Regions from separate parts of the Venatorbacter sp. C2-1 genome, predicted to be linked through region 3. Evidence: predicted binding sites of a transcription regulator. Region 3 holds the regulator's gene; each other region holds the start of a gene.

Region 1 (2,268 bases), 2.1 Mb from region 3:
CGTGCCAACCCGGACAGCGACAAAACCGACTTAATGCCGGATTTATTTGTCCAGGCGCCGGACGCCTATGTGTATGGCGCACAGCCACCACTGGGCGGTTTAAGCGAAGAATAAGGCAGGATAAATATGAGTCTGATCAGTTTACGCAGCGATGACAGCGGTAAGGTTGCCATTATCTCTTTCGATAACGGTGCCAACACTCACAATCTGCAGTTTGCCCGGGAATTTGAGCAACACCTGCAGGCGGTGGAAGATAATATCGATTTTAAAGCGCTGGTAATTACCTCATCCGATGAAAAAAGCTGGAGCCAGGGTCTGGATGTGCCCTGGCTGATGGGCTCCATTCAGGGTGGTCAGCATGATGATGTGAAAGAATTTATGCACACCATGGATCGTTGTCATGCACGGCTGATGCAGCTTCCTGTGCCAGCGATTGCCGCCATTAACGGCCATACTTTTGGCAATGGCTGTGTGATTGCCTGTGCCTGTGATTTCCGTGTGATGCGCAGTGACCGTGGCTACTTCTGTTTTCCGGAAGTGGATATGAGCATTCCCTTTGTACCGGGTTTAATTGATGTGGTGCTGAAGAGTCTGCCGGCGTATCGCTACAACGACATGTTGCTGACCGGCCGCCGGGTTGGTGCAGCGGAATTGCTCGCCGATAACTTCCTCAGCGCTGCGTTTGAAGGCGGCGAAGCGGTACTGGAAGGCGCACTGGCCTTTGCCCGCACCTTTAATAAAAAACGCACTATTTTTGCCGAGCATAAAAAGCGCTTTCACAAGCCGGTACTGGATGCTTTGCGCGAGAAAAACCCGCCGTTTATTGATGCCATGAAACTGCTCTGAGCAGAGCGCTGAACCGCTGACGCGAACACCTGGCCAGCCGCTCTCTGCGGCTGGTTTCTTCTGACAATTTCATCAGTTTAAATTCTGCTAAAAAAACAAGACCATCGTCTCATATTGTCATACTCCCTTCACAACCACAGGTCTAAGATAGTTCCTGCATGGAAGCTTATCTCCGTTGAGTGATCTCACGCCGCCACCGGAGAGCAATAAAAATAACTCTCCACTCTCTCTGTGAGGTCGGTATGAAAAAACCTTCTGTGCGCGCGCTGACCGCCGCATTATTGCTGTCAGGCACTGCGCTGGCAGCCCAGGCCGAAGACAAAGTCTGTCTGTATGAACATGCAGAATATCAGGGCGCCGAATGGTGTTATGGCGTTGGTGATAACAGCTGGATCGGCTCTTCCCGCAACGACAAGGTGTCGTCCATTAAACTGTACGGCAACAGCTATATCGAAATTTTCGAGCACAGCAATTACGGCGGTAAACACAGCCGGGTGATGGCCAACACCTACAAAATGGGCAATATGAATGACGGCATCAGCTCGTTTAAAGTGCGTAACCGCAACAGCAATGATTTTGCCTGTTTATTTGAGCATCCGGGCTTTCGCGGTACACCACACTGCTTGCAGGCCGGTGAAGGTGAATCCGATCTGAATAATGTATTACTGGGCCGTAACAAAGCCTCTTCGCTGCTGGTTGCCGGTAAAGCCAATGTCGAGATTTTTAATTACCCCGGCTTTAACTACAGCAAAGAAAACCGCATCCTGACGCGCAGCACGTCCAATCTGGAAGAACGTCCGGCCGGTTGGGTTGAAGATAATATCGACTCTTTCCGCGTGACTTCACGCGCACCTACCGCTCAGGAAGCTGCGATCGATATTACCGAAGCCGCCGGTTTCCGCAGCCCTATCCGCGAAACCAATGCTCTGGCAGCCCACAACGCGTTTAACAGCACCGCGTATTTTGGCGGTCAGCTGATTCCCGGCCCGAACCATCGCCGTGCATTAATCGAGCAATTGCAGCTGGGTGTGCGTTTCTTTGAACTGGATGTCAGTAAAGGTGGCAGCTACACCAAGGTCTGTCACTCGGTTGATTGCGGCACCACCTTTACCACCACGCTGCGCCGCATGCTGGGTGAAGTGGACAGCTGGCTGAAAGGGGCCGACGCCAATGACGTGGTGTTCTTCTACCTGCAGGACGATATCAACGGTGACAGCAGTGGCTATCAACAGCTGCAGAACGACGTCGCCTGGCTGGGCGATATCGTCTACACCGCCGGTAGTTGTCAGACCCTTCCCTACGACCTGACCTTCGAGCAAATCCGCCAACAGGGAAAACGGGTCTTTATTTATAAAGATGATGGCAGCACCGGCTGTGATATTGCCAAAAGTGTTGCTGTTAACTTTGAGCAAAACAAAGGTG
Region 2 (2,268 bases), 2.0 Mb from region 3:
GTCCGACATCGCACTGTTAAGCACGACCAGTGGTCGTAACAGGTAAGAGATAATCATGCCGGCAATCAGGGTTACCACTACGATGGTAAGAATGCCGATCAGCATGCTTGACCAGCGCAGGGTCGCCAGGCTGGCAAAGGCTTCGGCCTTATCCATCACCAGCAGCAGACGCCAGTCAGTACCGTCGATGGAGTAAAGCCCGACCAGACTATTGCGCTGATTAAAGCTGGCCTGCTGGATTTTATTCAGCTGCAGTTGTGTACCGTTGCCGAGAAGGGCAGAAACATTTTTACCCAGCAGCTTCTGATCCGGATGGACCATAAAATCGCCTTTGCTGTCGAGCAGGGCGGCATAGCCACTGTCTCCGAGCTCGATACCCAGTACTTCTTTTACGATGGCTTCGAGAGAAATATCCCCACCGATCACTCCGCCACGCAGCGGCTCGGCAAAGGTGACGATTAATTCGTTGGTGGTAACGTCAACATAAGGCGCTGTCAGAACCTGGCGTTTTTCTGCCATCGCCTGCTGATACCAGGGGCGGGTGCGCGGATCGTAATCGGCTGGTAACTCATCATCCGGACGCATGATCATTTCGCCGCTGTCGGTGCCCAGATAGAGGAACATATAGTCACCGGATGTCAGCCCCTGTTCGATCACCGTTATACGGTCGCCATTAATTAATGCTTTGGCGGTGCCACTTAAGACCTGACCTTTATTATTGATCCAGCTGCTGACGTAGCGGCTGGCACGTTCACCGGTTACCTGAATGCGCTCACCGATGGCTTGCTCGAGACTGCTGCGGGCCTGCTCGTAAGTAAAAATGCCACTCAAAGCAAGAAGCACCAGAATGGTGCCACCGACGGCGAGCATCATCTGTTTACGGATACTGTTACGCATAGGATTTATCCTGAAAAACGGGCTGTTTTCAGCATAGATCAAATATTGTACTGAGCGTTTTGTTAAAAGAGCCCGGCAATACGCGCAGGCGCTGGCACGTGAACAGGGGCTCGGCTATGATGAGTGCTGTATAAAAATACAGTTATTTCCATGCGCCTGATTATTGCCGAAAAACCCAGCCTTGGCCGTGCCATCGCTGCCGTGCTGCCCAAACCACACAGTAAGGGCGAGGGATTTATCCGTGCCGCCAATGGCGACGTGGTGAGCTGGTGTATCGGCCATCTGTTAGAGCAGGCAGAACCGGATGCTTACGATCCGGCTTTTAAGCAGTGGCGGCTCGATCATCTGCCGATTGTCCCTGCGCAGTGGCAACTGCAGGCCAAAGCGCAAACCCGTAAGCAGTTGAGTGTGCTGCGCAAGCTGGTTAAAGAAGCCGGCAGTCTGGTACATGCCGGCGATCCGGACCGTGAAGGCCAGCTGCTGGTGGACGAGGTTATTGAATTCCTGAAGGTGCCTGCTGCCAAACGCCAGGCCATGCAGCGACTGTTAATCAGTGATTTAAACCCGCAGGCGGTGAGCCGGGCACTGCAGCAGCTGCGTTCTAATCAGGAGTTTATTCCGCTGTCGGTTTCGGCGCTGGCGCGCTCCCGTGCCGATTGGTTGTATGGCATCAACCTGACCCGCGCGTACACCATAAAAGGTCGTCAGGGCGGAGTTAACAGCGTGTTATCCGTTGGCCGGGTGCAGACGCCGGTACTGGGGCTGGTGGTGCGCCGTGATGAAGAAATAGCTGACTTCATCAGCAAACCTTTTTACGAGGTGCAGGCAGCTGTTCATTTAACGGCAGAGTCCCCCCTGAGTTTTTACGCCAACTGGCAGCCGAGCGATGCCTGTGCCGCGCATCAGGATGAGGAAGGCCGGGTGCTGAATCCGAAGCTGGCCGCCAATGTGGCTGCCCGTATCCGTCAGCAACCGGCGCAGGTGGAACAGGTTGAGCGTAAAGAAAAAAAGCAGGCACCGCCGCTGCCGTTTAATTTATCGGCGTTGCAGATTGATGCCGCCAAAGCGCTGGGCATGAGTGCGCAGCAGGTTCTGGACGGAGCACAGAGCCTGTATGAAAAGCATCAGTTAATTACCTACCCGCGCTCCGACTGCCGTTACTTACCACAGGAGCATTTTGCCCAGCGCCAGCAGGTTCTGAGCGCTATCAGTGCGCACAGCGAAGCACTGGCTTCGGCCTGCGCTCAGGCCGACAGCTCAATCCGCAGTCAGGCCTGGAATGATGCGAAAGTGGGGGCACACCATGCGATTATTCCAACTGCCAAAGCACTGCCTGGCGGACGGCTGAGCAGCAGTGAACAAAAACTCTAT
Region 3 (2,268 bases):
TAAAGATACCCAGGCGGCGCGGGCTGTCATGTCCGGCACGCAGCGCCGTCTGCGACAGCAGCATTAAGATGCCCGGTAATTCCGGTACCTTGCCATCCAGACGTGCCTGTACGGCATCCAGCTCACGTTCCAGATCTTCGCAGAATGGCGTCAGGAAACGGGCAAATACCGCCTGAATCAACGCCTTCTTAGAGCCAAAATGATAATTCACCGCCGCCAGATTCACTCCGGCCTTCGTGGTGATATTCCGCAATGAGGTCTCGGCAAAGCCACGCTCCGAAAACAACTCCTCTGCCGCATTCAGGATACTTTTTACCGTATCTTTCTGTGCCATAACCCTGCATCTGCCTTATCACGCTGTCGCGGCTTTATTGCCATCGCCGACAGTACAAAACAACTGTTTCAAACATACGTTTAAAACGAGATTTAGGCAACCCCATATACGGCCAAAGGCTAAAAGCCTCATTCCATTATCCGGGTCAGTACAACGGCGGTGAATACACCGTAATCCACAGACCACTGACAACAGGGGTTTACACTGGATAAAATACTGTATACATTTACACCATACTGTATGGATCAACAGACTGGATAAGCATCATGATCAAGCTCACGGCACGACAACAGCAGGTTCTGGATTTCATCCGCTCCTCACTGGAAGAAACAGGGTTTCCGCCCACCCGCGCCGAAATCGCTGCCGAGCTGGGCTTTAAATCGCCTAACGCCGCAGAGGAACACTTGAAGGCGCTGGCACGTAAAGGTGCGATTGAAATTATGCCCGGCGCTTCCCGCGGCCTGCGCATTGTTGAAGAGCAGAATCCGGGTCTGCCGATCGTTGGCCGTGTAGCCGCCGGTGAGCCCATTCTGGCCCAGGAACACATCGCCGATTACTGCGAGATTCCACCCAGCTTCTTCCGCCCTTCTGCCGACTTCCTGCTGGAAGTTCATGGCGACAGTATGAAGAACATCGGTATTCTCGACGGCGACTACATTGCCGTGCACAAAGCCGAAACCGCCCGTAATGGCGAAATCATCGTTGCCCGCGTCGATAACGAAGTAACGGTCAAGCGCTACGAGAAGAAGCGTAATCAGGTGATTCTGCACCCGGAAAATGACGACTTTAAGCCCATTGAAGTTGATCTGCGGGAAACGGAATTTGCCGTTGAAGGTTTATACGTCGGCGTTGTACGCCGCAGCTAACAGCAACTGTTCACAGGTTCGGGGTGATTGTTATGCGTCAGTTATTACTCGGAATGGAAGAAGCCGGCTTATCTCTCAGCAGCCAGCAACCAGGCAGAATGACCAGAGTCAGCGCCAGTGCGCTGCGCGGCAGTCTGACCGAAGTCATCGTCAGTGAAGGCGGTGCGATTCAGCCCATGCATTTGCTGCCGATGCTGGCACAGTGCAATGCGCATAAGCGCTGGCTGATGTGGCTGAGTCCACACCGTCCGATGAATAAAAGCTGGCTGGAAAGCATGGGCCTGCAGCATTCGCCGGTGATTCATCTCGACCTGTGTAATGACACCCAGCTGGCCCTGTGCAGCAAAGTTCTCGCCGCCGGCAACAGCCATATGATTGTTGAATGGCAAGGCGAGCTGAGCAACCACGAACGGCAGATCATCCGCCAGCAGGCCGACCAGAGCGGCAGCCATGTGGTGCTGATTCAGCGCCGTCCCTGAAGCGCAGAAAACGACGAACACAAAAAAGCCCTGATCTTATCAGGGCTTTTTTATGCTTTAAGCACAGCTTCACACGTACAGACTGTAGGCAATTCAATACAGCCCGGTACAGCTCAGTGCAGTCGTTGCTGATACTCAGGGGTGTCGAAGTCTTCGCGCTCAACTTCCATACCTGAAAGCTCGCCGACTTTACGTACACCGGCTTCCAGCATTACCCGCGCAACATCCATATGATGCGCCTGCAGGCTGGCCTTGGCATCTTCGGAAAAATGAATACACACCAGTGCATCGCTGTCCTGATCGTCGGCACGACGCAGGGCGATATCACCATTGGAAAGTTCTACGATTTCAAAAAAGCGCGCCATAACCGCCTCTCAAAACTGGGCGCGGGAGTGTATCACAGGATGTTTTCAATAGCTTGAACGACACACAGAACCGTTAGTAATAAAAAGTAAACGGTTCTGCATAAATATGCTCATCGAGGAGTCAGCTTTCCTGACGATTGGCGCGCTGATCTTCAATCAGGCGGGTCAGATCCTGCAGCCAACCGGCAACCGGTGAGTGCGGGGTGGCAACCAACGCAATCCGG

The links. The regulator LexA, encoded in region 3, represses DNA repair genes until DNA is damaged. The targets are predictions, from matches to a motif close to TACTGTNTANNTANACAGTA.
Region 1: a site for LexA is predicted at 905-924, ahead of MT343_RS01625 (peptidase inhibitor family I36 protein). Genes of this name have one in related genera too.
Region 2: a site for LexA is predicted at 1,022-1,041, ahead of MT343_RS01265 (DNA topoisomerase III). Genes of this name have one in related genera too.

Annotation. Positions count from the first base shown of each region.
Region 1 is NZ_CP094879.1:382,497-384,764, reverse strand. It holds gene MT343_RS01635 (SDR family oxidoreductase) at 1-114, shown strand, start outside; gene MT343_RS01630 (enoyl-CoA hydratase/isomerase family protein) at 127-846, shown strand; gene MT343_RS01625 (peptidase inhibitor family I36 protein) at 1,089-2,268, shown strand, end outside.
Region 2 is NZ_CP094879.1:294,430-296,697, forward strand. It holds gene MT343_RS01260 (methyl-accepting chemotaxis protein) at 1-897, opposite strand, end outside; gene MT343_RS01265 (DNA topoisomerase III) at 1,048-2,268, shown strand, end outside.
Region 3 is NZ_CP094879.1:2,600,697-2,602,964, forward strand. It holds gene MT343_RS11535 (TetR/AcrR family transcriptional regulator) at 1-334, opposite strand, end outside; gene lexA (transcriptional repressor LexA) at 601-1,200, shown strand; gene MT343_RS11545 (cell division inhibitor SulA) at 1,233-1,679, shown strand; gene MT343_RS11550 (hypothetical protein) at 1,793-2,044, opposite strand; gene MT343_RS11555 (DUF6586 family protein) at 2,166-2,268, opposite strand, start outside.